2 regions of the Pseudochelatococcus lubricantis genome follow, and region 2 is predicted to be linked to the other one. Evidence: predicted binding sites of a transcription regulator. Region 2 holds the regulator's gene; the other holds the start of a gene.

Region 1 (14,403 bases), on a different contig from region 2:
ACGGTCTCCAGCGGTTCCTGGACGCCCTTGCGCGTTGGCGAGACGTCGGCGAGCTTGATCGGGTTGAAGTAGTTGGCGACCGAGGCCTGCTGATCCCTGGAGGTCGAATTCAGCAGCCACATGATCAGGAAGAACGCCATCAGGGCGGTCATGAAATCGGCATAGGCGATCTTCCAGATGCCGTGTGCCCCATGCTCCTCCTCCTCATGGTGGCGACGCTGGATAAGGATCGGTTCGTGTTCGGGCTTGTCCATCGCGTCTGCTCACTCCGATAGGGCGCAGGGGCAGGACGATCTCTTGCCTGACAGCCTTCCCGCTCTATGTATCCGCATGCCCGCCCAGCGCCTCCTCGATGAGGCCGTTCCAGACATCGAGCTGTGTCACGCAGACTGTGCTGCCGGCGACCACGCGGACGTCGGGCTTTTCCGTGACGGTGAAGGCGATCCGCCCCGCGTGGCCGGGAGCGCCTGCCATGACGGCGCCGCGGATCGCATCGATCAGGTCGCCTGGGCCGGAAATCTCGATTCTGGCATGATTCACATCGCCGAGAAGGGCGGCGACCGTCCGGTGCAGCGCCGCAACCGCCTTCTCGCGAATGGCCTGTTTGAGAAAGGGCGTGAACATCCGCGCCACCGTTCCGGACAGGCCATCCTCGATCTCTTGCAGGGCGGCGGTCATCCGCTCGGCCAGCCGGGTGGACTCCTCGGCGACCCACCGTGCGCGGGCTTCGGCGAGTTGTCCGGCATGCGCCTCGCGCTCCCTGCCGAGCGCCTCGGCAAGCGTGGCCTCGGCCTTTCCGGCCGCCTCCCTGCGCACCTTGTCGCCATGTTCCTTCAGCAGAGCCTCGATATCGACCGGCGGCGCCGGATCGATGAGCGGGGCAATGAAGGGCTCGCCGGCCTGCTCCGCCGGTCGTGCCACCGACCGCAGCTTGCTGCTGGCCGACCGGATCCGGGCGCCGGGCGGCAACCGGCCGGCCTCCGCGCGCGGGGCAGGAGGCGGGGGTTCCGCCGGCGCCGCCGGCTGCGGGCCCGAGGAGTCCGCGATGGAGCCGGAGCTGTCGTCAGTATCGAAATCCGGCAGGCAGGCGGCGAGCGATGTCTTCATGATGCAGCGCTTTCACGATGGAGCCACTCGCGCAGAACGGCCGCGGCCCGGTCTTCATCAAGAGCGATGACCTGTTCGAGCCTCTTTTGCGCCTTGCGCTGGATGCTTTCCGTCAGGTCCTCGATCAGATGGAAATCCTCGCCGGGGCCGGCCAGCGCGGGCCGCGCCTGGAGCGTGCCCTGCTGCGCCTCGCCCATTCCGGACGCATCGTCCAGCGCCAGCACCGCTTCGGCGTCGCCCTTGATCTCCGGGCGGGCCAGAATGGCGTTGACCGCCGGCCGCAGGCCGAACCAGATCAGCAGAAGCGAGACGACGAGAATGGTTGCCGCGTTGATGACATTGCCCATCTGCCGCAGCAGGAGTTCGGTGATCGACAGCGGCGGGTAGGGATCGAGCTGCCGCCCGTCCTCCGGGAAATCGACCGCCAGCACCTTGATGGTGTCGCCGCGACTTTCGGAATAGCCTGCGGCCGAGCGCGTCAGCGCCTCGATCTCGGCGACCTGTCTGTCGACGGCTTCCTGCGACGGGTCGCCGCCGATGAGCTGCCGGATGCGGGCGCGGTTGATGAGCACCGCCACCGACATCTTCTCGACGCTGTAGCCCTCGCGAACCGTCTGCACCGTCTTGGACGAAATCTCGTAATTGGTGACGTCCTCGCGCCGGCTCGAGTCGGTGCTGGCCGTCTCGCCCGGTGCCGCGTTCGGCGCCCCCTGCGGGATATTCTGCTGCACGGTCGCCGGCGTCTGCTGGTTGGCGTTCTGGGAGGCCTCCGACTCCCGCACGGCGCGCGTCGACCGCTCCACCCGCGAATCCGGATCGTAGATCGTCTCATGCGTGCTGGTCCTGTCGGTGTTGAGGTCGACGGCGATGCTGACCTCGAAATTGTCGAGACCGAGGAAGGGGGTCAGCGCCCGCCTGACGTTCTCCTGCAGGTCGGCGGCGATGGATTTTTCCGTGGCGTTCGCCTGACCGGGCCCCACGCCGCTGCGGCTGTCGCCCGCCGCGAGCAGCACGCCGTCCGTGTTGAGCACCGACACGCGCTCCACGGTCAGGCCCGGAATGGCCGATGACACGAGGTTGCGGATCGCCTGTGCCGAACTCGTGTCGTCGGACGGCTCCGTGCGGATGACCACCGATGCCGAGGCCGGTTGCTGCTCCCGGCGGAAGGAGCCGCGGTCCGGCAGCACGATATGGACACGGGCCGCCTTGACGCCCTTGATGGTCTGGATCGTCCGCGCCAGCTCTCCCTCAAGGGCGCGCACGCGCGTCACCTCCTGCATGAAGGAGGTGAGGCCGAGCGAGCCGAGATCATTGAACAGTTCGTAGCCGGAACTCGCGCTCTGCGGCAGGCCCTTGCCCGCGAGCAGCATGCGCGCGGCAGCCGTATTGCCGTGCGAGACATAGACGCTGGTGCCGTCCGCGCTGACGTCGAAGGGGATATCGCCGTCGCGCAGGGCCGCCCCGATGCGCGTGACGTCGTCCCTGCTCAGGCCCGTGTAAAGAACCTCCATCTCCGGACGGCTGAGGTAATAGGCGCCCAGCGCCACGGCAAGGAAGACCGTCAGGCCGACGATGGCAAGCGCGGCGAGCCGCCGCGCCCCGAGGTCGCGGATATTGCCCCACAGCTTCTCGGCATGCTCACGACCGGTCATGGCCATCCCACGTAAAAACCATTCATCAGCCCGACGGGCGCGGCGTTAACCATTTGCTAACCAAGATTCTGTCTACTAACCCCGATAACGTCGCGGCGATTCACGCGCGTTGCCCAAGCTGTCACGGCAACCTTGTCTGGGGATTGCGTCCGGCATTGCTTGCCGCGCCTTTTCCGTGCTTCGCGAGGTTCGGCCTCTGTTGTCCGCACAGATTTGGCTGGCAACACGCCCTGAAGCCGCTATCATCGCCGCATGAAGATTTTCGCGATCCGGCTTGCCGCCATCAGGAAGCTGTTTCAGTGCGGGCCGGGCCTTCCGGTGCGCGCGACGTTGCTAGCGCTTGCCCTGTTGGGCGCGGGTCATCCGCCTGCTGCGCGCGCCGACGGTGTCGCCTCGCCCGATGCTTCGCGGGAAAGCGGGAGCGCCCTCGACACGCTCTACGAGCAGCTTGCCGGGGCGCGGGATGCGCGCGAGGCGAAACGGATCGAGGCGGCCATCGCCCGCAACTGGCTGCGCTCAGGCAGCGATACTGCCGACCTGCTGCTGACGCGCGCCCACACGGCGCTTGGCGTCGACGACGCCGCCCTCGCCATCGAGCTGATCGACAGGGCCATTGCCCTGAGGCCGGACTGGACGGAGGCCTATGCCCTGCGGGGGCAGGTGTTCGCCGCTATCGGCGACGACGAGCGGGCCGTCGCGGATATCAATCAGGTGTTGCTGCGGGACGGGCGACATTTTGTCGCGCTGCAAACCCTCGCCGAAATCCTCGAACGCACGGGCATCCGCAAGGGCGCGCTTACGCTTTATGAACGGGCGCTCGCCGTCAACCCGCATCTCGACGGGGCGCGCACGGCGCTGGAGAAGCTGCGCAGCGCGGTCGAGGGGCGGCCGCTGTAGAGCAGCCGCCTCCGTTCTTTTTCCTTGTCAGAGGCCGTGGCTTTTCAGCGCCTCGGCGATTTCATCCAGCGACTGCGGGTCCTCGATGGTCGCCGGCAGCGACCACGCCTGGCCGTCGGCAATCTTCTTCATGGTGCCGCGCAGGATCTTGCCGGAGCGGGTCTTGGGCAGCCGCCCCACGGTGATCGCGAGGCGGAAAGCGGCGACCGGGCCGATCTGCTCGCGCACGCGCGCGATCAGATCCTTCTCGATATCGGCCGGATTGTCCGTGACTCCGCTCTTGAGCACGACGAAGCCGCACGGCACCTCGCCCTTGAGAGAGTCGGCGATGCCGATGACGGCGCATTCCGCCACCGCCGGGTGGCTCGCCAGCACCTCCTCCATACCACCCGTGGACAGGCGGTGGCCGGCGACGTTGATGATGTCGTCGGTGCGGCCCATGATGAAGATATAGCCGTCCCTGTCCTTGAAGCCGGCGTCCGACGTCTTGTAGGCGCCAGGGAACTCGGAGAGGTAGCCGTCGCGGAAGCGCTCATCATTGCGCCACAGGGTGGGCAGGCAGCCGGGCGGCAGCGGCAGCCTGATGATGATGGAGCCCATCGTCTCGGCCGGCACCTCGTTGTTGCCCTCGTCGACGATGCGCACGTCATAGCCGGGCATCGGCACGGTCGACGACCCGGCCTTGACCGGCAGCACGCCGAGCCCCACCGGATTGCCTGTGATGGCCCAGCCGGTTTCCGTCTGCCACCAGTGGTCGATGACGGGAATCTTCAGCGTGTCGCGCGCCCAGTTCACGGTGTCCGGATCGGCGCGCTCGCCGGCGAGGAAGAGCGTGCGCAGCTTCGACAGGTCATACGGCGGCAGCAGCTTGCTGTGCGGATCTTCCTTGCGGATGGCGCGCAGCGCCGTGGGCGCGGTGAACAACGCCGCCACGTTGTATTCGCCGATCACGCGCCAGAAGGCGCCCGCGTCCGGCGTGCCGACAGGCTTGCCCTCGTAGATGACAGTGGTGCTGCCGTTGATGAGCGGGCCGTAGACGATGTAGCTGTGGCCGACGACCCATCCGATGTCGGAGGCGGTCCAGAATACCTCGCCGGGCTTGATATCGTAGAGGTTCTTCATGGTCCAGGCCAGCGCCACCAGATAGCCGCCGGTGTCGCGCACGACGCCCTTGGGTTTGCCCGTCGTGCCGGACGTATAAAGAATGTAGAGTGGATCGGTCGCCTTGACCGGGACGGGCGGCGCGGAGAGCCCGGCTTCGCGGGCCCTCTCCACGAGCCCGGCCCAGTCGTGATCGCGCCCCTCGACCAGTTCGGCACGGGCCTGCGGACGCTGGAACACGAGAACCGCGGGCCTGGCGTCGGCAAGCCGCAACGCCTCGTCGAGCAGGGGCTTGTAGGCGACGACGCGCGAGGGCTCGATGCCGCAGGAGGCGGTGAGGATGACCTTGGGCTCTGTGTCCTCGATGCGCGTCGCGAGTTCCGGCGCCGCGAAACCGCCGAACACCACCGAATGGATCGCGCCAAGCCGCGCCACGGCCAGCATGCCGATGACGGCCTCCGGAATCATCGGCATGTAGATGATCACGCGGTCGCCCTGCGTGACGCCGAGATCGGCGAGGACGGCGGCGAGCGTCTGCACCTCGCTCAGCAGGCCGTTGTAGGAGATGACCCTTTTCGAGTCCGTCACCGGGCTGTCGTAGATGATGGCCGGCTGCGATCCGCGCCCCGCGTCGACGTGGCGGTCGATGGCGTTGTAGCTCGCGTTCAGCGTCGCGTCCGGAAACCAGCGGCCGTAGACGCCCTCCTGCGGGTCGAAGATGCGGGAAGGTGCGCGCACCCAGCTTATGGCGCCGGAAGCCTCGCGCCAGAACTCCTCCGGGTCGGCCTGCCATCGGGCATACGCCTGCGCATAAGCGCTGTTGGCGCCTTCGGGCGTGGCGTCGGGCGATGATGGGGTGTTGTCTGCGGTCACGGCTCTCCTCCCTCGTTGAGCTTCGAGCGACGGGTCTCGGCCCGGGCATTCGGTGAGGCAGCGGGCCGGCGCGCTTTCAGCGGAACGTAGGAGGATGGAAAATGTCGCGCAAGCCTTGAGCGATTACAACTTTCGTCGGTTATCGCTGGCCGGGCGCAATATCCGGAATGTTGCGGCTGGCGTATACGCCTGCGCTGTCTGTCCGCCGCGACGGTCTCTATCGCGGCGGTGGCACAGGCGCTAACGGATGTGTGTCAAGCTTCAGTTAAGCTTTTGACCATCCTTCCTGGAATAGATACGTGTAATTTCATCCTTGAGTTGAAGTTTGCGGCGTTTAAGCTCGGCTATCTGTTCGCTATTGATGTAAGGTTTGGTGAGGTGTGTCTTGATTTCTCGTTCGATTGACTCGTGACGGCGTTCCAATTCGAAGAGGTGACCTTCAAGGGACATCGAATAACCTCCATACCGATTGCCGATGTCGTCAGTCTGACATAAAACGACGGAAGGTCAAACGCGATTCGCGCACGGCACGGAGAAAAATGTCGCACGCAAGAACGATTGTGCGGCGCAGCAGGGGCCGGAATGGCGTTCCGGCACCCTCATGTGGGGATGGCGTCATCCTGTCCATAACTGTTCAAAGAACCCTTGCGGCGCGACCATTTCCTCGCATAAGGTGCCGCACGTGGGCGCAATCCGGATAGTGCCGGGGCGGTGATGGCATTCGATCTGGATACTGAAGAACGCACGATACTGGCGGCCGAGCTTGAGCGGCTGCGCGGCGAGCACCGCGAGCTTGACGCGCGGATTTCCGCGCTTGAAGGCGAGGGGGCCGCTTTCCAGCTTCAGGTGCAGCGCCTGAAGAAGAACAAGCTCGCGCTGAAGGATCGCATCGCCTATCTTGAGGATCAGTTGACGCCCGATATCATCGCCTGAAGGCGCATCGCTGAGCCGGAGCAGCGAGGCCGCCATTTTCGCCCGCGTGCACGTCTCCGTAAAGCAGTTTGCATTCAATCTGAGTTGTCAAATTGAATGCAAGTTGCGGAAAAATATAGAATTCAGACCATTTCTACGTTTCGTTGAAACGCAACAATGGCCTATGTTACTTGTTTTGATGCAATTCCGGACGCAAAAGGTGTCTCCACTTCCGCCGGAAATGCTCTAGTCCATGCATCGGGTTGATCCCGATAACGGTATCCGTTTCATAGGCTTGATGCGTTATCGACCGGAGGTTCCATGGCAATTATCGACGGACCGCGGCTCGCCGCACGTTCGGGCAACGCCCGCCAGCTCGTCGTCTTCCTGCATGGCTATGGCGCGAACGGCAACGATCTGATCGACATCGGACGCGAATGGCAGCGCTGGCTGCCCTATGCGGCCTTCGTCTCCCCGCACGCGCCGGAGCCGTGTCCGGCGTCCGGCATGGGCCGGCAATGGTTCGCGCTGACCTTTCGCGATCCTGACGAGCGCTGGCGCGGCGTCAATCACGCGGCACCGTCGCTGGAGGCGTTTCTCGACGCGGAGCTGCAGCGCCACGGGCTCACGCCTGACCGGCTGGCGCTGGTCGGGTTCAGCCAGGGCACCATGATGGCGCTGCACGTCGGACTGCGTCGCAGGGTCGCGCCGGCTGCGATTGTCGGCTATTCGGGCATTCTGGTGGTGCCGCCCGGGGGCGGCGCGGAGCCCGCGTCCCGGCCGGGCGCGGCGGCTGTGCCGCCGATTCTGCTCGTGCACGGGGAGGCGGACGAGGTGATCCCGGTGGACGGGCTGTTCTTCTCGGCCGAGCGGCTGGCCGGCGAGGGCCTCGGCGTGCAATGGCATCTTTCGCCGCATATCGGCCATGGCATCGATGGTGGCGGCCTGCGCCACGGCGGACTGTTCCTGACGTCGTCCTTCGGGCTGCCGTTCCCCGAACAGGCATGAGCCCGGCTCCCCGGCTTCCGTCCACCCCGAAACGGCGGCGGACGGTGCCGGGTGGGAGACGCGGTTACGCGCCGCTGCGGACTTCGGCGTGGGCGCGCACCAGCAGCGCTTCCATCTCGCGGCGAATCTGGTGGTCGGACTGCTCGATGCCGGCGGCGTCGAAATCGGCGCGGATCTTGCGGAACACGTCCTCGTCGCCGGGCTCCTCGAAGTCCGACAGCACGACGGAGCGGGCATACTCGTCCGCCTGCGCGCCGGTCTTGCCCAGCTTATCGGCGGCCCAGAGGCCCAGCAGCTTGTTGCGGCGGGCAACGGCCTTGAAGCGAAGTTCCTGGTCGATGGCGAACTTGGCCTCTTCTGCCTTCTGACGATCGTTAAAAGTTGTCATCGGTCGTGCTCCCCGTGCAGATACATCTACATCCTCTGCGGATACAGTCGATATAATGTGCCGTGCGGGCGATGGCCAGTGCATTTTCAGATGACGCCCGTTCCGACTCACGTCCGGAAGATACCGGCAGGGATGTGCGGAAAATTTGCGTGTTCCGTCTGACGGCAGCATGACAGAACGGCGACGCCGTCGCGGAAACAGTATGGTGCCGGACGGCGCCGTTAACCATAACTTGCCGTTAACCATAATAAATTATAATGATATATTTCCGGTGCGCCAAAAGCACGGACGGACGAGGGCCGCAGACCCGCCGGCCGGCGTTGTGCTTTTGCGCGCGATCGGATAGGTTGCGGGGCAGACGGCAAGCCGCCTGTCCGGCATCGGAAGTCACTGACCGGTTTTCCGCCTGTTTCGAGCCGCGGATCGTTTAATTCGGAGCCACGGCACCCTATGGATTTCCTCAAGATACGGTACACGCCGATGAATCGCCGCCGTCGTATTTACGAGGGTAAGGCAAAGGTCCTCTATGAAGGGCCGGAGCCGGGAACCCTCATTCAGCACTTCAAGGACGACGCGACCGCCTTCAATGCCAAAAAGCATGAGGTGATCGATGGCAAGGGAGTGCTGAACAACCGCATTTCCGAATACATCTTCACCAAGCTCAACGAGATCGGCGTGCCGACGCACTTCATCCGGCGTCTGAACATGCGCGAACAGTTGATCCGCGAGGTCGAGATCATTCCGCTCGAAGTCGTCGTGCGCAACGTCGCGGCCGGCTCGCTGTCGACGCGGCTCGGCATCGAGGAGGGCACGCAGCTCCCCCGCTCGATCATCGAGTTCTACTACAAGAACGACGCGCTGAACGACCCGATGGTGTCGGAAGAGCACATCACGGCCTTCGGCTGGGCCACTCCGCAGGAGATTGACGACATCATGGCGCTCGCCATCCGTGTCAACGACTTCCTGACCGGCCTCTTCCTCGGCATCGGCATCCGCCTTGTCGACTTCAAGATGGAGACCGGCCGGCTGTGGGAAGGCGATATGATGCGCATCGTCGTCGCCGACGAGATTTCTCCTGATTCCTGCCGGCTGTGGGACGTCAAGTCCTCCGACAAGCTCGACAAGGACCGCTTCCGCCGCGACATGGGCGGCCTGGTTGAGGCCTATTCGGAAGTGGCGCGCCGGCTCGGCATCCTGGGTGAGAGCGAGAACCCCGCGCGCGGGGACTCCCCCCGCCTGGTGGAGTAGCACGCCGCGCCGGAAGGCGCGACGCGGAAGGATGGCGCGGCACGGTGTCACGTCCGCTACAGTTCCGCGGTGCTGGCAGCCGCGCGGATGGATTGCGCGGGACGAATGCCGCAGTGGATTGCGAACAGCATCAATATTGACTACAGCGGGGGCTTGAGGCCCCCGTTCGCGTACCTATCTGCAAGAGACGGATCGCAGGGCGGAGGGGACCGCCGTTCGACAGGGAGCAAGCCATGACCGCCGCAGAACACACCGCCCCGCAGAAGACGACCGCGCATGCCCCCGGCCATGCGCCGCGGGCGCGCGTGACGGTTACCCTCAAGAACGGGGTGCTCGACCCGCAGGGCAAGGCGATCGAAGGGGCGCTGGCCTCGCTCGGCATCGCGGGCATCGCCGGCGTGCGGCAGGGCAAGGTGTTCGACATCGCGCTCGCCGGAGCCGATCCGGAGCACGCGAGGGCGCTGCTCGGCGAGGCGTGCGAGAAGCTGCTCGCCAACACCGTGATCGAGAACTACAGCATCGAATTGTTGGACGCCTGACATGAAAGCCGCCGTCATCATCTTCCCCGGCTCCAATCGCGATGGCGATGTGGCGCAGGCGCTCGTTCAGGCTGGCGCGAGCGTGACCAAGGTTTGGCACGCCGACAGCAGCCTGCCCGCCGGCACCGATCTCGCCGTGCTGCCCGGCGGGTTTTCCTATGGCGACTATCTCCGCTGCGGCGCCATCGCCGCGCGCGCGCCGGTGATGGACGCGGTGCGCAGCCACGCGGCGACGGGCCGGCTGGTGCTCGGCATCTGCAACGGCTTCCAGATCCTGTGTGAATCCGGCCTGCTGCCGGGCGTGCTGATGCGCAATGCCGGCCTGAATTTCATCTGCCGCCGCCAGTTCCTGCGCGTCGAGCGCAACGACACCGCCTTCACGCGCCGCTATGCGCAGGGGCAGGCCATCGACGTCGCGATCGCCCACGGCGAGGGCAACTTCGTCGCGGACGAGCGGACGCTGGCGCAGATCGAGGGCGACGGGCGCGTGGCGTTCCGCTACGCCGACCGCGCGGGCGCGGTGACGCCGCAGGCCAACCCGAACGGATCGCTGAACAACATCGCCGGCGTCTATTCCGAAAAGTTCAACGTCCTCGGCCTGATGCCGCATCCGGAGAACCTGATCGACGACCTCGTCGGCGGCACGGACGGCCGCGGGCTGTTCGAGAGCCTGTTGGCGGCGTGAGCTTGTCCGTTTGTTGAGCAGGCTAACGTAACTTTCTGAAAAGTCGCGATAATCGCGGCGTCACATTGTGAGCTTCCGATGACCGCCAAAGAGCCGACCATCACCCCCGGGCTCGTCGCCGAGCATGGCCTGACGCCGGACGAATACACCCGTTTCAAGGAGCTGGTCGGCCGCGAACCGACCTTCACCGAACTCGGCATCGTGTCAGCGATGTGGAACGAGCATTGTTCCTACAAGTCCTCGCGCCTCCATCTGCGGGGGCTGCCGACGCAGGCGCCGTGGGTGATCCAGGGGCCGGGCGAGAACGCGGGCGTTATCGACATCGGCGACGGGCTCGCCTGCGTCTTCAAGATGGAAAGCCACAACCATCCTTCGTTCATCGAGCCCTACCAGGGTGCAACGACGGGTGTCGGCGGCATCCTGCGCGATGTGTTCACCATGGGCGCGCGGCCGGTCGCGGCGTTGAATTCGCTGCGTTTCGGCGCGCCGGAGCATCCGCGCACGCGCCATCTCGTCGCCGGGGTGGTGGCGGGTGTCGGCGGCTACGGCAACTCCTTCGGCGTGCCGACGGTGGCGGGCTCGGTGGGCTTCCATACGCGCTATGACGGCAACATTCTCGTCAACGCCATGGCGGTAGGCATCGCGCGCGCGGACGGCATCTTCTACGCCGCGGCGGCGGGCGTCGGCAACCCCATCGTCTATCTCGGCTCCAAGACGGGCCGCGACGGCATCCACGGTGCGACGATGGCCTCGGCCGAGTTCGACGAGAACTCCGGCGAGAAGCGCCCCACCGTGCAGGTCGGCGACCCCTTCGCAGAGAAGCTGCTGCTTGAGGCCTGCCTCGAATTGATGCAGACCGGCGCCGTCATCGCCATTCAGGACATGGGCGCGGCCGGGCTGACCTGCTCTGCGGTGGAGATGGGCGCCAAGGGCGGCCTCGGTGTGGAGCTGGATCTCGATGCAGTGCCCTGCCGCGAGGAAGGCATGACGGCCTACGAGATGATGCTCTCGGAAAGCCAGGAGCGCATGCTGATGGTGCTCGACCCCGCGCGGCAAGCCGAGGCCGAGGCCATCTTCCGCAAGTGGGGCCTGGACTTCGCTGTCGTCGGCCACACCACGGACACGCAGCGCTTCGTCGTGCGCCATAAAGGAGAGGTCAAGGCCGACCTGCCGATCCGCGAACTCGGCGACGAGGCGCCGCTCTACGACCGGCCCTGGAACGAGCCTGTGCCGCAGCCGGTGCTCGACCCGGCGACGGTCGCCGCGCCCGTCTCCGATCTTGAGGCGCTGGAGCGGCTCCTCGGCACGCCGGACCTTGCGTCGAAGCGCTGGGTTTGGGAGCAGTACGACCACCTCATCCTCGGCAACACGGTGCAGATCCCGGGCGGCGACGCGGCCATCGTACGTATCGGCGAAGGCCCCAAGGGGCTTGCGCTCACCACGGACGTGACGCCCCGCTATTGCGAGGCCGATCCGGTGGCTGGCGGCCGGCAGGCTGTGGCCGAAACCTGGCGCAATATCACAGCCGTCGGCGGCAAGCCATTGGCAATAACGGATAATCTGAACTTCGGCAACCCGGAGAAGCCCGACGTCATGGGCCAGTTCGTCGGTTGCCTGCGGGGTATTTCAGAGGCATGCGTCGCGCTCGATTTCCCCATCGTTTCCGGCAACGTCTCGCTTTACAACGAGACGCAGGGCCGCTCCATCCTGCCCACGCCGACCATCGGCGGCGTTGGGCTCGTCGCGGATGTCTCGGTCCATGCCACGCTTGCCTTCAAGCGGCCGGGCGAGGCGATCCTGCTCGTCGGCGAGACGGCCGGCTGGCTCGGCCAGTCGGTCTACCTGCGCGAGATCGTGGGGCGTGAGGAAGGCGCGCCGCCGCCTGTCGATCTCGCCGTGGAACGGCGCAATGGCGATTTCGTGCGCGGCCTCATTCTCGACAAGCACGCCAGCGCCGTGCATGATCTGTCGGACGGCGGCCTGCTCGTGGCGGTCGCGGAAATGGCCATCGCCTCGGGCATCGGCGCGACGCTCGATGCCGCGCCGGCGGGTGTGCCAGCGCACGCCTTCTGGTTTGGCGAGGATCAGGCGCGCTATGTCGTCACAGTCGCGCAGGCGGATGTGGCTGCGGTGACGGCCGCGGCCCAGGCTGCCGGCGTGCCCCTGCGTCGGCTCGGCGCGACGGCGGACGAAGCGGCGTTGCAGATCGCGGGCGAAGGGGCCATATCGCTCGGGAGGCTGCATGCCCGGCATGAGGCGTGGCTTCCGGATTACATGAGTAAACCCGAATAACGATTTGAATCCAGAGGAATTTTCAATGGCAATGGAAGCAGCAGAGATTGAGGCTCTCATCAAGGCCGCCATTCCCGATGCTTTCGTGGAGATCCGCGATCTGGCCGGCGACGGTGATCATTATGCCGCAACCGTGATCTCGCCATCGTTCGCCGGCAAGTCGCGCGTCCAGCAGCATCAGCTCGTCTATGCCGCGCTTCAGGGCCGCATGGGCGGCGCGCTGCATGCTCTTGCGCTCACCACCGGAACGCAGCAGGATTAATATCTGGCGCCGATTGCGCCGCAGTGCTTCACAAGGAAGTTTCGAACATGTCCGACGTACTTGCGTTCATCGACAACGAGGTCAAGTCCAACGACGTCGTGCTTTTCATGAAGGGCACGCCGGATTTCCCGATGTGCGGGTTTTCCGGACAGGTGGTGAAGATTCTCGATTACGTTGGTGTGTCCTACAAGGGCATCAACGTGCTGGAGAGCGACGACATGCGCCAGGGCATCAAGGAATATGCCAACTGGCCGACGATCCCGCAGCTCTACATCAAGGGCGAGTTCGTCGGCGGCGCGGATATCGTGCGCGAGCTGTTCCAGGAAGGCGAGCTGCAGAAGATCCTTGCCGACAACGGCATCGAGGTCGCCGCCGAATAGGCCCGGGAGCCGGCGGCCTCAGCCGCCGATCGCCGCCCTGATCAGGGCCACTGCGTCGTTCGAGGCCCATTCCGCCGCGCCGGCGAGATGCCCCAACGCGCAGCCGTCCCGGTCGACAAGCACGGTCGTCGGCATACCAAATGCCTTGCCGTCCGCGCGCAGCGTCTGGAAGATTTTCGCTTTCGGATCGCTGTAGGGCGTGAGGCTGTCGATGCCGTTGTCCTTCAGCCATTGCATGGCTTTCTGCGGCTCACGGGTATCGATGTTCACGGCCACGACCTCGAAATCGCTCCCGCCCAGCTTTTTCTGCAAGGCGTTGAGGGCCGGCATCTCCGCCCGGCACGGCACGCACCACGTCGCCCACAGGTTGAGCAGAACGGTGCGGCCGCGGAAATCGGCGAGGGACAGCGGCTTTCCGTCCGCCGACAGGAAGGTGAGTTCGGTAAGCGGCGCCGCGCGATTCTCCACCTGGACGGCGGCGACTTCGCCGGTTGCCAAGGGTTTCAGGCGCGTGAGCACGTCTGCCGAGGCCGGGCAGGTGCCGCCCGGCGCGCTGCCCCCCCGGTAGGCGCGGATGCCGATGACGCCGCCGACGATGACGAGCGCCACGGCGCCGGTGACGGCGAGGCGGCGAAACGAAATACTCATGTTGGACCTATACGCTGCAAAGGGACATTCCCGGCGTTCGCGCCGCGCCGACCCGGCAGGGACAAGGTAAGCCATTGCGCGGCGATCTCAACCCGCCCGTGCGTGTGCGTGATCGCATCTGCGTGATCGCGGCGGCGCGATCTCCCGCGCGAGAATGCGAAACAGGGCTCGAATTGTCGCGTCAGTCGGTTATAGTGCGCCCGCTTCATGGAGGTTTGCCCGTGCTCCGTTCCCCTGTGCTCCGTTTTCGCCTGAAATCTTCCCGCAATGCGGCGTTCCGCCTCTGCCTTGCCGTGGCCGTGTGCGCGGCGGTCGCGGGCTGCGGAAGGCGGGGCGGGCTGGAATATCCCGTGGACCCGAACGATCCGCAAATCCGCGATTCGGGTCAGCGCGTCCACTCGTCGGGGCGCG
Region 2 (14,400 bases):
AATTCAAGATCACGGCTGTCGATGGTGACGGCGATTCTGCACAGGACTCGCATAAGATCATTGTCACGGATGTCTTCAACCCCAGCCTGCTTGTTGTGGGTTCGAACACCGATGATCAAGGCAACAATCAAGAGCCACACGTTATCAAGCGCGAGGACGGCAAGGATCAGAGTCCAACGGGTCGCGGGACGATCGCAGGTGGCAACGGTGCGGATGTGCTAATCGGCGACATCGGCGGTATCGGTGCCGGGAAGGGACAGAGCCTCAACCTTGTGCTGGTGCTCGATACTTCGGGAAGCATGAATGATTCAATGGGAGGAGGGAAAAGCCGCCTTGACGTACTCGAGGAGGCTGTCAATAACTTGGTGACTGTGCTTGGCAAATCTCAAGCCGAGAACATCCGGGTGCGCCTTATTCAGTTCGACAGGGATGACTCGGGGACCGCAGAGACGATCGATATCCGTCAGAACGGGCAGCCGGTACTCAGTGCTCAGAAAGACGTCAGCGACTGGCTTAAAGATCTTGAGACGGCGAATGCGACGAACTATGAAGCAGGGTTGCAAAGTGCGCTGGAGTATATCAGCACCAATCAACCCTTGGGTGCGGCTCTAAATCCCCAGAACAAGGTTCTGTTTATTTCGGACGGTCAGCCGAACACTTGGTACACGGGGGATAGCAAGACACCTTCCAACACTTCTAACAACGCAACGGGTAACGAGACTGCGACGCGCCATATCGAGGGTGGCAATGAGGTGGGTGACCATGTTGCAGAAGTCACCGAGATATATAACCGTGGCTATACTATTGATGCTATCGGTATCGGGTTAACGCAAGCAAACCTGACCTATCTGCACAGGGTTGAGGGCAGTGGGCTTGGCATCCCGGATGCTGTTGCAACGAATATCAATACGGCCCAGGAACTCGAAAAAGAGATCGGCGAACTGAGCGGGAGCGCCGCACTCACTGCGGCCGGCAACGACACGTTCGACGCAGGTGCCGGCAACGACATCATCTTCGGCGACACAGTGTTCACCGATGTATTGCGGGGGACTGCCGCGGCGAACGGGCTGAACGTGACTAGCCTTCCAGAAGGTTCAGGCTGGGCGGTCTTCACTGCGCTGGAAGCGAGCAGCATCGACTTCCGTAGCACTTCTCTCGCGCAGTATGCGGATGCTACAACCGGCAAATGGACGGCGGAAGCGACAGAGCGGTATGTCCGCGCCAAGCACGAGGAGCTTTCTGCGGAAAGCACACTCAACGGCAAGGGCCGGGATGGTGGCAACGACATCATCAATGGCGGTGATGGCAATGACACCATCTATGGTCAGGAAGGCAACGACACCATCAACGGCGGTGCCGGTGACGACATCATCTACGGCGGCACCGGCGTAGACAAGCTGACCGGCGGCTCTGGTGCCGACATCTTCGGTTTCCGGGCCGGGGAGACAGGCATTACGGCGGCTACCGTCGACGAAATCACCGATTTCGCGACCGGCGTCGACAAGATCAAGACGGGCCTGGCAGGCAGCGGAGCCAACTATGCAGAGGGCACTGCGGCCGACTTCAGCGGCGCGCTCGCTGCTGCTAACACCGCGATTGGTGGTGCAATAAAGTACTACTTCGCGGGGGTTGGAGCGGACGGCTACCTGTTCTACGATCGGAATGGCGATGGCAATGCCGACGAAGCGATCAAGCTGACCGGTGTCGGCGTCAACGGCTTCGACTCGTCCGACATTATCGCCTGATCGCCGGGGCGCTGGCTTTAACCTGCGCCCGCCATGCGACCGAACAATCCCCTCGGGGGGCGGAAGCGCCCCGGGGGGCCATGTATTCACAAAACGCCGGAACGATACCGTTTCCCCTTGCATCCGGCCGCGGATTTTCCTAAACACCACGAACCGGCCATCGCCCCGCTCGGGCGGTGATTCCTTTTGGTCGCGGAGCGTAGCGCAGCCCGGTTAGCGCACTAGTCTGGGGGACTAGGGGTCGTGGGTTCAAATCCCGCCGCTCCGACCATTAGGGAATAAATTTCAAGAAAAATCCGAAACCGGGCACGTCGGCGCCACTGGCGTCCGGGGAATGATGGTATGCAGGTCGCGGCAATTGCGCGTGCAGCCTTGGCCTTCTTATGCTGACGCCCTGTTCCGCGGGCTTCCGGCGCGGTACGTGAATCGGTAGCGCGCCGGCCCTCCGTTCAATCGCCGTTCGCGGTCGGTTCGCCGCCCTTGCACAGGAAACGCTTCGCGGAGAGCACCACGCCGCGGTCCTCCTTGCCGATGACACTGTCGTCCCTGTCGGTGTAGGGCGTGGCGGTCAGCACGTGGCGGATGACGGCCAGGCGTGCCCGCAGCTTGTCGTTGCCGCGGATGACCGTCCAGGGGGCGTGCGGCGTGCTGGTGTGCTCGATCATGCGGTCGAAGGCGCGGGAATAAGCATCGAAGCGCGGAATCGCCTCATAGTCGATGGGGGACAGCTTCCAGTGCTTCAGCGGGTCGTGCTCGCGCGCGTGCAGCCGCGCCATCTGCATCTCCGGCCCGATGGTCAGCAGGATTTTGATCAGGCGGATGCCGTCGTTCGTCCACAGCTTTTCCAGAACCGGCGCCTCGTTCAGGAAGCGCTCGGTCTGTTCCGGCGAGCAGAAGCCCATCACCGGCTCGACGCCCGCGCGATTGTACCAGGAGCGGTCGAACAGCACGATTTCGCCCGCCGAGGGCAACTCGCTGACATAGCGCTGGAAGTACCATTGCCCGGCCTCGACGTTTGAGGGGCGGGGCAGGGCGACGATACGCACGCTGCGCGGGTTCAGATGCTGGGTGAAGCGCGTGATGGCGCCGCCCTTGCCGGCGCCGTCGCGCCCTTCGAACACCACGACGAGCCGCTCGCCGGACTGACGCACCCAGGTGGCGAGCTTCAGCAGCTCGATCTGCAGGCCGCGCAACTCCCGCCTGTAGACCTTGCTCGACAGCTTGTCGTCATAGGGAAATCCGCCCGAGCGCAGGGCTGCATCCGCGATCGCCTGCGGCAACTCGGGTGCGTGGATGTCGAACGAGGCCAGAACGTCCGACGCGCCGTGAGCTGTCTCCGCCGCCGCCACGTCCGCGTCGTCGTTCGCACCATCTCCGGATTTCCGATTTTGCCTCGCGCGATGGGCCATCTGCCGTCTCCCTGTCATGACTTTAATGGCATCATAACGGTTTATAAGCCGGGTTAACAGCCGCGCCGGCGGCAACCGGGGCGCGGACAAGGGAATCGGCAGGGAATCGGAATGGAATTGAGTTCACGGGGCATTGCCCTTCGCGCGGCCCTGTTGGCCGCCGCGATTCTGGGGCTGGTCGAGATGCTCAACGGCTCCTTCGGCTGGGCCACGCTGGCCGGCGCCGCGCTTTCGGCGCTGCTGGCGGCGGCGCTGTTCAGGGATAGCCGGCCGCTGCGCAAGCGCCTCGCGGTGGGGGGCGTGAAGCCCGCTTCCGCCAGCGCGGTTTCTCCGGCGGTGCTGCTCGCCGCCTTGCCCGATCCGGTGGTGCTGATCGACCGGCGCGGGGTGGTGCTCAACGTCAACCCGGCCGGCCGGGCCCTGTTTCCGCTGCTGGTGGAGGCGCGGCCGCTGGCGTTCATCGTGCGCGCGCCCGCTGTTCTCGACGGCATCGAGACCGTGCTGCGCGGCGGCGGGGCGGTGCAGGCGGAGTTCCGGGAGCATGGGTCGGTGGAGCGCACGCTGGAAGCGCACATTGCGCCGCTCCTCACAGGCCAGGGCCCGTTGCCCGAAGGAGCGGTGCTGCTGATCCGCGATCTCACCAGCGCCCGCCGGCTGGAGCACATGCGGGTGGACTTCGTTGCCAACGCCAGCCATGAGCTGCGCACGCCACTCGCCTCGCTGATCGGCTTCATAGAGACGCTGCAGGGGCCGGCGCGCAATGACGAGAATGCGCGCGAGCGCTTCCTGGTCATCATGCGCGATCAGGCCAGGCGCATGTCGCGTCTCATCGACGATCTGCTCTCGCTCTCCCGCATCGAGATGAACCTGCACGTGCCGCCGAGCGACACGGTTGAGGTGGGGCTGCTGGTGCGCCACATGATCGAGACCCTGGCGCCACTCGCGCAGGAACGTGGCGTCACCGTCGCGCTGGAGCTGGCGCCGATGCCCGTCTATGTGACGGGCGACCGCGACGAACTGCTGCGCGTGGTCGAGAACCTGGTCGAGAACGCCATCAAATACGGCCAGAAGGGCCAGCGCGTCGACGTATCGGTGACAAAGCGCAAGGCTGGCGGCGAGGAAGTGGTGATCGAGGTGCGCGACTACGGTCCCGGCGTGGCGCCCGAGCACCTGCCGCGCCTGACGGAGCGCTTCTACCGCGCCGATGTCGCCGAAAGCCGGGAAAAGGGCGGCACGGGGCTCGGCCTCGCCATCGTCAAGCATATCGTCAACCGCCATCGCGGCCGCCTCGATATCGAAAGCCGGAGCGGCGAGGGCGCGATGTTCAGGGTCTCGCTGCCCAGAGTCGTCCCGGCCGGGGAAGATACCTGACGGGGACCGCCGGCCAGAGAACAGAATCTCCGCGCGGGCGGATACATGTCATTGAAGTGTCATCAGAGCGTCATAGAGACTCTTGGTGACGGCCATTAAGTTCGGCCTTGTCCATGGCGACCACGCTGCGCCGGCCGCAATTCGGCGGCGGGCGGACACATTCATTTGAATCCATTCCTGGAGACGTTCCGTGAAATTCTCTCACCTCTACGCTGCCGCTGGCCTCGCGGCCGTCGCTTTCGCCGCTCCTGCGGGTGCCCAGACCGTCACGGGCGCTGGCGCCAGCTTCCCCGCGCCTGTTTATGTCAAGTGGGCTGAGGCCTTCAACAAGGAGACGGGCGTTCAGATCAACTATCAGTCGAGCGGTTCGGGCAACGGCATCAAGGCGATCAAGGGCAACACGGTTGTCTTCGGCGCCACCGACGCTCCGCTCTCCGGCAAGGATCTCGAAGAGTCCGGCCTCGTGCAGTTCCCCACCGTCATCGGCGGCGTGGTTCCGATCGTCAACCTCGAAGGCATCAAGCCGGGCGAGATCGCTCTCGACGGCGAGACGCTCGCCAAGATCTTCCTCGGCGAGATCAAGAAGTGGGACGACGCGGCCATCAAGGCGCTGAACCCCGACGTCAAGCTGCCCTCCACGGCCATCGCCGTGGTGCGCCGCGCTGACTCCTCGGGCACGACCTTCAACTTCACGAGCTACCTCTCGAAGGTTTCGGCCGAATGGAAGGACAAGCTCGGCGTCGGCACCACGGTGCAGTGGCCGGTCGGTCTCGGCGCGCCCGGCAACGATGGCGTCGCGAACAACGTCGCGAAGATCGCCGGTTCGATCGGTTATGTCGAATACGTCTACGCCAAGGCCAACAACCTGTCGTACACGCGCGTGAAGAACAAGGACGGCAAGTTCGTGGCGCCCAGCTCCGCGACGTTCCAGGCCGCCGCTGCTCACGCGGATTGGAAGTCGGTTCCCGGCTTCGGCGTGATTCTCGCCGACCAGGCTGGCGCAGACTCCTGGCCGATCACCGCCGCGACCTTCGTGCTCGTGCACAAGGAGCCGAAGGACAAGGCGCAGTCCGCCGCTGCCCTGAAGTTCTTCGACTGGGCCTACGAGAAGGGCGCTTCGATTGCCGAGGAACTGTCCTACATTCCGCTGCCCAAGAGCGTGACCGACCAGATCCGCGCTGTCTGGGCGGCTGAAGTCAAGAACAAGTAAGCGGCCTCGTCCGCAGGCTGAACGGGGGGCGCCATGCGGGTGCCCCCCGACCTTCCCCGCTGCGGCGCCTCATACCCGCGCAGGCAGTTTGCGAATGGCGCGTTTTCGCCTGCCTGCCGCATCTGCGACTGCCCCATGGCGGCGGGTTGAAAAGGGGTCCCTTCGCACACAGGCAGAGAACTCATGGCCGACGTTGCTATAAAAGACATATCCCGCGGCAACGATGCAGCGGTGAACAGATCGCAGGCCCTGAACAAATTCAGGCAGAACGACACGTTATTCTTCCACCTGACGCGGTCGGCGGCGCTTCTCGTGCTGGCGCTTCTTTTCGCCATCGTGCTGTCGCTGATCTACGGTGCGTGGCCGGCGCTCAGCCATTTCGGCCTCAACTTCTTCGTATCGCAGACGTGGGACGCCAACGCAGAGGAATTCGGCGCGCTCGCCACGATCTACGGCACCCTGGTGACATCGCTGATCGCCATGCTGATCGCTGTTCCCGTGGGTCTCGGCATCGCGGTGTTCCTGACGGAGCTGTGCCCGATGCGGCTGCGCCGCCCGATCGGCATCGCGGTCGAGCTGCTGGCCGGTATTCCCTCGATCATCTACGGTATCTGGGGCTTCTTCGTGTTCGCCCCCTTCCTGCAGCAGACGCTGCAGCCTTTCCTGATCACGTTGTTCGGCCCGGTTCCGGTGCTGAACGCGGTCTTCGCCGGCCCTCCCTACGGCCTCGGCACGCTGACGGCCGGCCTCATCCTGGCGATCATGGTGCTGCCGTTCATCGCCTCGGTGTCGCGCGACGTGTTCGAGACGGTTCCCCCGGTGATGAAGGAAGCGGCCTACGGCATCGGCTGCACCACCTGGGAAGTTGTCCGCAACGTGGTCATTCCCCACACCCGCGCCGGCCTCGTCGGCGGCGTCATGCTGGCGCTGGGGCGCGCGCTGGGCGAGACGATGGCGGTGACCTTCGTCATCGGTAACGCCAAGCAGATTTCCGCGTCGATCCTGCAGCCCGGCACCACGATCTCGGCGACCATCGCGCTCGAATACGCCGAGGCGTCCGAAGGCCTTTACCGCTCCTCGCTGGTGGCGCTCGGCCTCATCCTGTTCATCATCAGCTTCATCGTGCTGGCGGTCGCTCGCCTCATGCTGGCGCGTCTCAACAAGCTGGGGGCCTGATCATGGTATCGTATGCCGCGCGCAAGCGCAAAAACAGCATCACCATGGGCCTCTGCACGGCGGCTGCGCTGTTCGGCATCATGTGGTTGCTGCTCATCCTGGTCGTGCTGGTCTGGGAAGGTTTCTCCGGCCTGTCGCTGGCCGTGTTCACGGAAATCACGCCGAGCATGGGCTCCGTCGGGGGCGGCCTGCTCAACGCCATCATCGGCTCGATCATGATGACGGTGGTCGCTGTGCTCGTCGGCGCGCCGCTTGGCGTCCTCGCCGGAACCTACATGGCGGAATACGGCCGCTATAATAAGCTCACGAATGTCGTGCGCTTCATCAACGATATCCTGCTCTCGGCGCCGTCGATCGTCATCGGCCTGTTCATCTACGAAGTGCTGGTCGCGCCCTTCGGCGGCTTCTCGGGTTGGGCGGGCGCCGCGGCGCTGGCGGTGATCGTCATTCCGGTCGTCGTGCGCACGACGGAAGACATGCTGCTGCTGGTGCCCGGCCAGCTGCGCGAGGCGGCCACGGCCCTCGGCCTGCCGCGCTCGATCGTGATCAAGCAGGTTGCCTACAAGGCGGCGATCACGGGCATCGTCACCGGCGTGCTGCTGGCGGTGGCGCGCGTGAGCGGCGAGACGGCACCGCTGCTGTTCACGGCGCTGAGCAACAACTTCCTGAGCCTGGACATGGGCCAGCCGATCGCGAGCTTGCCGGTCGTGATCTACAACTTCACCAAGACGCCTGACGAGAACATGCAGCAGCTTGCGTGGACGGGCGCCCTGCTTATCACCTTCACGGTTCTTGCGATGAGCATTTCGGCTCGCGCTCTTTCGACGAGGAAGAAGAAATGACCACCCAGAGCGCCACGCAACCGGTGCCCCCGGCAATCCCCGCCGGCCCGCTCACCGAAAAGGTTTCGGTCCGCAATCTCAAGTTCTACTACGGCAACTCGCTGGCGCTGAAGGGCATCAACCTGCCGCTGTACGACCGGATCGTCACCGCGTTCATCGGCCCGTCGGGCTGCGGCAAGTCCACGCTGCTGCGCGTGCTGAACCGCATGTACGATCTCTACCCCGGCCAGCGGGCCGAGGGTGAGGTGCTTGTCGACGGTCAGAACGTGCTCAACCCCGGCCAGGACCTCAACGCCCTGCGCGCCAAGGTCGGCATGGTGTTCCAGAAGCCGACGCCGTTCCCGATGTCGATCTACGACAACATCGCTTTCGGCGTGCGCCTCTACGAGAGCCTGAACAAGGCGGAGATGGATGAGCGGGTCGAGTCCTCGCTGCGCCGCGCCGCTATCTGGGACGAGGTCAAGGACAAGCTGGGCGCCTCCGGCCAAAGCCTCTCGGGCGGCCAGCAGCAGCGTCTGTGCATCGCGCGTACCGTCGCCGTGAAGCCTGAGGTCATCCTGTTCGACGAACCCTGTTCGGCGCTCGACCCGATCTCGACCTCGAAGGTCGAGGAGCTGATCGACGAGCTGAAGGAAGACTACACGATCGCCATCGTGACGCATAACATGCAGCAGGCAGCGCGCGTGTCGCAGTTCACGGCGTTCATGTATCTCGGCGAACTGGTGGAATTCGCGGAAACGACGAAGATCTTCACCGCGCCGCAGGACAAGCGCACGCAGGACTATATCACGGGCCGCTTCGGCTGATGCGCAGACAGATACGGGCGGCGCGTCGCGCTGCCCGTGCTGCCTCCAAACAGGGATACTGGTGATGGCCGAACATATTGTAACTTCATTCGACGCCGATCTCGAACTCCTGCGCAGCAGGATCGCCGAGATGGGGGGCATTGCCGAGAAGCAGCTTGACGACTCCACCCGCGCGCTCGTGCGTCGTGACGTCGCTCTTGCTCAGCAGGTCATCGATGCGGACTCGCGTCTCGACAGCCTGCAGCGCGAGATCGAGGAACTCGCGGTCGCGACGATCGCCCGTCGTCAGCCGGTCGCGGTTGACCTGCGCGACATCATCTCCGCCATCCGCGTGGCGGGCGATGTGGAGCGTATCGGCGATCTGGCGAAGAACACGGCGAAGCGCGTGCTGGCAATCAGCTCCGAACTGCAGCCCGCCAAGATCGTCGGCGGCGTGCAGCACATGAGCGATCTGGTGCAGGAGCAGCTCAAGGACGTCCTCGACGCCTACGCCCAGCGCGATGAGAAGAAGGCGCTCGAAGTGTGGAACCGCGACGACCGCATCGACGCGCTCTACAACTCCGTCTTCCGCGAACTGCTTACCTACATGATGGAAGACACGCGCAACATCACGTTCTGCACGCACCTGCTGTTCCTCGCCAAGAACATCGAGCGTATCGGCGATCACACCACCAACATCGCCGAGACGATCTACTTCCTGACGACCGGCGAAACGCTGGCGGGCGAGCGTCCGAAGGGCGACACCACGAGCTTCGCCACCACGCCTGCGGTGTGATGGACGTGCAATGCCGGGGTGCCTGCGCGGCGGGGTCACTAGAGCGGTTTGCATTCAAGTCAATCCATAGAATCGAATGCAAGTTGCGATAAAATGTAGAATTTAGAGCGCACGCCCTGATTTCATCAGAGCGTGCGCTCTAGGCCGGATTTGTTGGAGGGCAGCGCTGATGAAGGGCTTCCTCCGGCATGAAGGAATGGATCGGGCGTACAGGAAAATCTGGACGTCTCAAGCGATGCGCTGATCGTTCCGGCACGTCGGGAACGCTTTCGGACTGCGGTCCGAAAGTTCTTGCTGTCGTGCGCGGCGTCATCCCATGCCAGCGGCCAAGTCCGGGAGGCGCCATGCCGGCGCTACCGGTCTCTTCGACGGGTCTCATGCGGGTCTTGTTCAAGCGCCGCACGAACCCGACCACTTCTCGACGAGTCGCGCTCTTCGGGAAACGGCGTTACCGGACAGGGTGCATTGCGCGTCGGCGCCCGTTCGCACGGCTTTGCCCACCAAGGCAGTGTAGCCCGAGCGCGTGAAGTTTCGATGTCTCGCACTTGCTGCGGGCGATACCACGAGGACCTCATGGTAGGACCACGCATTCTCATCGTGGAGGACGAGGAGCCGCTCGCGCTGCTTCTTCGCTACAACCTCGAAGCCGAGGGCTATTCCGTCGACAGCGTGGGACGCGGTGACGAGGCGGAAATCAGGCTGAGGGAGCAGGTTCCCGATCTCGTCCTGCTCGACTGGATGTTGCCCGGCCTCTCCGGCATCGAGCTGTGCCGGCGCGTGCGCGCGCGCGGCGACACCGAGCGCCTGCCGATCATCATGCTCACGGCGCGCGGCGACGAGGGCGAGCGGGTGCGGGGCCTCGCCACCGGCGCGGATGATTACGTCGTCAAGCCCTTCTCGGTGCCGGAACTGCTGGCGCGCGTGCGCGCGCTGCTGCGCAGGACCAAGCCCGGGCACGTGGCGACGCTGCTGCTGGCCGGCGATATCGAACTTGACCGCGAGACGCGGCGCGTGCGCCGCAGCGGCCGCGAGCTGCATCTGGGGCCGACCGAGTTCAAACTGCTAGAATTCCTGATGCAGAGCCCGGGCCGTGTCTTCACCCGCGAGCAGTTGCTCGACGGCGTCTGGGGGCACGATGTCTATATCGACGAGCGGACCGTGGATGTGCATGTCGGGCGTCTGCGCAAGGCCATCAACCGCGCCCGCAGTCCGGATCCGATCCGCACCGTGCGTGGCGCAGGATATGCGTTTGACGAAACCTTTGCGCGCAGCGAATAGCTGACATGCACAAATCGGGTGATCCGCTTATCCCTGCGTGCATATGCCGCAGGCGCCGCGTGTCATTGACAGTTCTCCAGCAAAAAGGCCGCCGGGAAGACCGGCGGCCTTGTCATATCGAATGCATCCATGCGGAATGCCGCGCCGCCGCTCAGGCCCGTTTGCGGTCGCGGCGACGGTCGAGCACCGGCTGGTAGGCGATGCTGGCGTGGTGCGTGCAGTAGGGCATGCCCGTCACCGCACGCGCGCCGCAGAAGCGGAAATTCGGGGAGGTCGGATCGCCGACCGGCCAGCGGCACATGTATTCGCGCAGATCCATGATCGTGACACGCTCGGACATCGGCACGACAACGTTCTCCCGCACTACGGGCACGATGTCCGTCGCGAGGGTTGCCGCCGGCATGTCATCGGGCTCCGCGGCGAGCGCCGCCGTCGCGAGGGCGGCGTTGCCGAAGGTCGATGCCAACGGCTGCGGGACCGGCGCGGGCGCGGCGACCGAAGGGGCCTGGCGGGGGGCGGAAACGACAGGCGCAGCCGGGGCCGGCGCCTTTCGCGGCGGACGGGGCGTCTGGGCGGCAGGGGCCTTCGCACGGCCCGACAGACCCAGACGATGAACCTTGCCGATCACCGCATTGCGACTGACGCCGCCGATCTCCGTTGCGATCTGGCTGGCGCTCAGGCCATCGCTCCAGAGTTTGCGCAACTGCTCGACACGTTCGTCAGTCCAGGTATTGCCGGGATCGCTCATTACTCATGCTCCATCATGCCGCGTCTCGCGCGGAATCCTTCAAGTCGCCGGCAAGTGACCTGTTGCCGGGCGCAACGTTCGCCTCATGGGAAACGCTGGAAGGAACAGCCGGACGATATTTCGTGGCTCTCAAGCGGGAAACTACTATATGCCGTGACTCTCCGGCAAGAGTCGTGCTTGCACAAGCATGCATTTTCCCACAGGAGAGATTGTAAACGAACTCTTGATGCCATGAAAAATGCTGTGAATGCCGGCAATTTCAAGGCCGTGTGACAAAATTCTTCACGCCGGCGGCTGCGGCTTCATGTCCTGCTGCCTCCGGGCCGGCTCCGGCAGCCGGCAACACGAGCGCCAATCGGCTTCAGTTTGTGCTTGAATGTCTTTCGCACTGACAATAAGTTAAACAGGTTGCCGCCCCGTGGGGCGGCTTTTTCCGTTTCCCGTGGCGGAGCCATGCCCTGTTTGCATGGAACCCGGTCCCGGGATTTCGTGTGACGGCGGATGCTGCACATGGCCGGGCGCAGGTCGCGGCCGGCGCTGCCGCTGTCTTTCGTGCGCAGGCCGTGATCGCCTGCCTGCCCCTGGAGTATCTGCTGTGACGTCGCCACTTCTGCCGACCTATGCGCGGGCTGATGTAATCTTCGAGAAAGGTGAAGGTGTCTGGCTTGTGGCGCGCGACGGGCAGCGATATCTCGACCTCGGCTCGGGCATCGGCGTCAACGCGCTTGGCTACAGCCATCCCGCGCTGCTGGCGGCGCTCGCCGAGCAGGGCGGCAAGCTGTGGCACATCTCGAACCTGTTCCAGAACCCGCAGGCGGAGCGCCTTGCCGGGCGGCTCGTCGACGCGAGCTTCGCCGATACCGTGTTCTTCACCAACTCGGGGGCGGAGGCGCTCGAATGCGCCATCAAGACGGCGCGCAAGTATCACTCGGCCGACGGCCATCCGGAGCGCTACCGCATCATCACCTTCGAAGGCGCGTTCCACGGCCGCACGCTGGCGACTATCGCCGCCGGCGGCCAGCAGAAGTATCTTGAAGGTTTCGGGCCGAAGGTCGACGGCTTCGACCAGGTGCCCTTCGGCGACTGGCAGGCGCTCGCGGCGGCGATCGGCCCGCAGACCGGCGGCATCCTGATCGAGCCCGTGCAGGGCGAGGGCGGCATCCGCCCGGTTCCGCCGGCCGATTTGCGCCGCCTGCGCCAGATCGCCGACGACAACGGCCTGCTGCTGATCTTCGACGAGGTGCAATGCGGCGTCGGGCGCACGGGCAAGCTGTTCGCCCATGAATGGTCCGGGATCGCGCCCGACATCATGGCCATCGCCAAGGGCATCGGCGGCGGTTTCCCGCTGGGGGCGAGCCTGGCGACGCGCGAGGCTTCCAAGGGCATGACGCTTGGCACCCACGGCACGACCTTCGGCGGCAACCCCCTCGCCACGGCGGTGGGTAACGCGGTACTCGACGTGATCCTCGCGCCGGGCTTTCTGGAAAGCGTGCAGGAAAAGGCCGGGTTGTTCCGCCAGCGCCTCGCGGAGCTGAAGGACCGCTATCCGGATGTGATCGCCGACGTACGGGGCGAGGGGCTGATGCTCGGCCTCAAGCTGAAGGTGCTGAACACGGACTTCGTCAGGAAGGCACTGGCGCACCGGCTGGTGGTGATCGCGGCCGGCGACAACGTGGTGCGCCTGCTGCCGCCGCTGATCATCAGCGAGGCCGAAATTGCCGAGGCAGTGGCCGGCCTCGGCGCCGTGGCGGAGACGTTCGTGACGCACGCAGACGCAGAAAACGCAGACGAAAGACATGCAGGATGACCAAGGGTAACGGAGCGACGAAAAACCGGAAGGTGAGGCACTTTCTCGATCTGAGCGATTTCTCGGGTGACGAGGTGCGGGCAGTGCTCGACCTCGGCGCGGCGATCAAGGCGCGGCGCGTCCGGGGTAGCCGGCAGGCGAGCCGACCGCTCGACGGCAAGGTGCTGGCGATGATCTTCGACAAGCCCTCCACCCGCACGCGCGTCTCCTTCGATGTCGGCATCCGCGAACTCGGCGGCGAGCCCATCATGTTGACGGGCGCGGAAATGCAGCTCGGGCGCGGCGAGTCCATTCCGGATACGGCGCGCGTGCTGTCGCGCTTCGTCGACGCGATCATGATCCGCATTCTCGACCACGCGGCCATGCTGGAACTCGCGGAATACGCGACCGTGCCGGTGATCAACGGCCTTACCAAGCTGTCGCACCCCTGCCAGATCATGGCCGACCTGATGACCTTCGAGGAGCATCGCGGGCCGATCGGCGGTCGCACGGTCGCCTGGACGGGCGACGCCAACAATGTGCTGACGTCCTGGATTCACGCGGCTGTGAAGCTCGATTTCCGGATCGCGGTGGCGACGCCGCCCGATCTCGCACCGCGCGCGGACCTCGTCAAATGGGCGCGGGCCCAGGGGGGCAAGGTGGTCATCACGGACGATCCGTTCGAGGCGGTGAAGGGGGCGGATGCCGTCATCACGGATTGCTGGGTATCGATGGGCGACGACGATGAGCGCTATCGCCATAACCTGCTGCGGCCCTATCAGGTCAACGAGAAGCTGATGGCCGCCGCCAACAAGGACGCTGTCTTCATGCACTGCCTGCCCGCCCATCGCGGCGAGGAAGTGACGGATGCCGTGATGGATGGGCCGCAGTCGGTGGTGTTCGACGAGGCGGAGAACCGTCTGCATGCGCAGAAGGGCGTGCTGGCCTGGTGTCTGGGTGTCGACCTCGCGGACGGGGAGGCGGTGCCTTCCGGAGACGGGCGGCGATGAGCGCGGCGAGCAAGCAGACGGGCGCGCAGGGCGGCGTGCCCGCCGGTGCGCGCGAGGGGGCCGATGACAGCGTGCTGCCCTTCGCCGCGGAGGGGCTCGACGTGCGTGGGCGGACGGTCCGGCTTGGCCCGTCCATCGATCTCATCCTGTCGCGGCATGGCTATCCGCCGGTGGTGTCGCGCGTGCTGGGCGAAGCGGCGGCGTTGACCGTGCTGCTCGGCTCGGCGCTGAAGTTCCAGGGGCG

What was found. The regulator PhoB, encoded in region 2, activates phosphate uptake and scavenging genes when phosphate is short. The targets are predictions, from matches to a motif close to TGTCATNNANCTGTCAT.
Region 1: ACFFJ7_RS08170 (YdcH family protein) is a predicted target of PhoB. The motif match lies at 6,107-6,123, and genes of this name have one in related genera.

What each region holds. Positions count from the first base shown of each region.
Region 1 covers NZ_JBHLXC010000002.1:1,184,609-1,199,011, forward strand. Annotated here, with positions in the region: gene ACFFJ7_RS08145 (MotB family protein) at 1-254, opposite strand, end outside; gene ACFFJ7_RS08150 (hypothetical protein) at 319-1,107, opposite strand; gene fliF (flagellar basal-body MS-ring/collar protein FliF) at 1,104-2,759, opposite strand; gene ACFFJ7_RS08160 (tetratricopeptide repeat protein) at 3,012-3,656, shown strand; gene ACFFJ7_RS08165 (propionyl-CoA synthetase) at 3,684-5,630, opposite strand; gene ACFFJ7_RS08170 (YdcH family protein) at 5,892-6,080, opposite strand; gene ACFFJ7_RS08175 (YdcH family protein) at 6,345-6,563, shown strand; gene ACFFJ7_RS08180 (alpha/beta hydrolase) at 6,864-7,550, shown strand; gene ACFFJ7_RS08185 (DUF1476 domain-containing protein) at 7,615-7,938, opposite strand; gene purC (phosphoribosylaminoimidazolesuccinocarboxamide synthase) at 8,389-9,186, shown strand; gene purS (phosphoribosylformylglycinamidine synthase subunit PurS) at 9,492-9,725, shown strand; gene purQ (phosphoribosylformylglycinamidine synthase subunit PurQ) at 9,727-10,410, shown strand; gene purL (phosphoribosylformylglycinamidine synthase subunit PurL) at 10,489-12,702, shown strand; gene ACFFJ7_RS08210 (BolA family protein) at 12,728-12,964, shown strand; gene grxD (Grx4 family monothiol glutaredoxin) at 13,012-13,344, shown strand; gene tlpA (thiol:disulfide interchange protein TlpA) at 13,363-13,992, opposite strand; gene ACFFJ7_RS08225 (lipoprotein) at 14,214-14,403, shown strand, end outside.
Region 2 covers NZ_JBHLXC010000005.1:327-14,726, forward strand. Annotated here, with positions in the region: partial or broken gene ACFFJ7_RS10725 (VWA domain-containing protein) at 1-1,745, shown strand, start outside; tRNA gene ACFFJ7_RS10730 (tRNA-Pro) at 1,939-2,016, shown strand; gene ppk2 (polyphosphate kinase 2) at 2,195-3,154, opposite strand; gene ACFFJ7_RS10740 (ATP-binding protein) at 3,266-4,525, shown strand; gene pstS (phosphate ABC transporter substrate-binding protein PstS) at 4,716-5,735, shown strand; gene pstC (phosphate ABC transporter permease subunit PstC) at 5,919-6,911, shown strand; gene pstA (phosphate ABC transporter permease PstA) at 6,914-7,753, shown strand; gene pstB (phosphate ABC transporter ATP-binding protein PstB) at 7,750-8,559, shown strand; gene phoU (phosphate signaling complex protein PhoU) at 8,624-9,334, shown strand; gene phoB (phosphate regulon transcriptional regulator PhoB) at 9,908-10,612, shown strand; gene ACFFJ7_RS10775 (GcrA family cell cycle regulator) at 10,764-11,360, opposite strand; gene ACFFJ7_RS10780 (aspartate aminotransferase family protein) at 11,956-13,167, shown strand; gene argF (ornithine carbamoyltransferase) at 13,164-14,156, shown strand; gene ACFFJ7_RS10790 (Hsp33 family molecular chaperone) at 14,153-14,400, shown strand, end outside.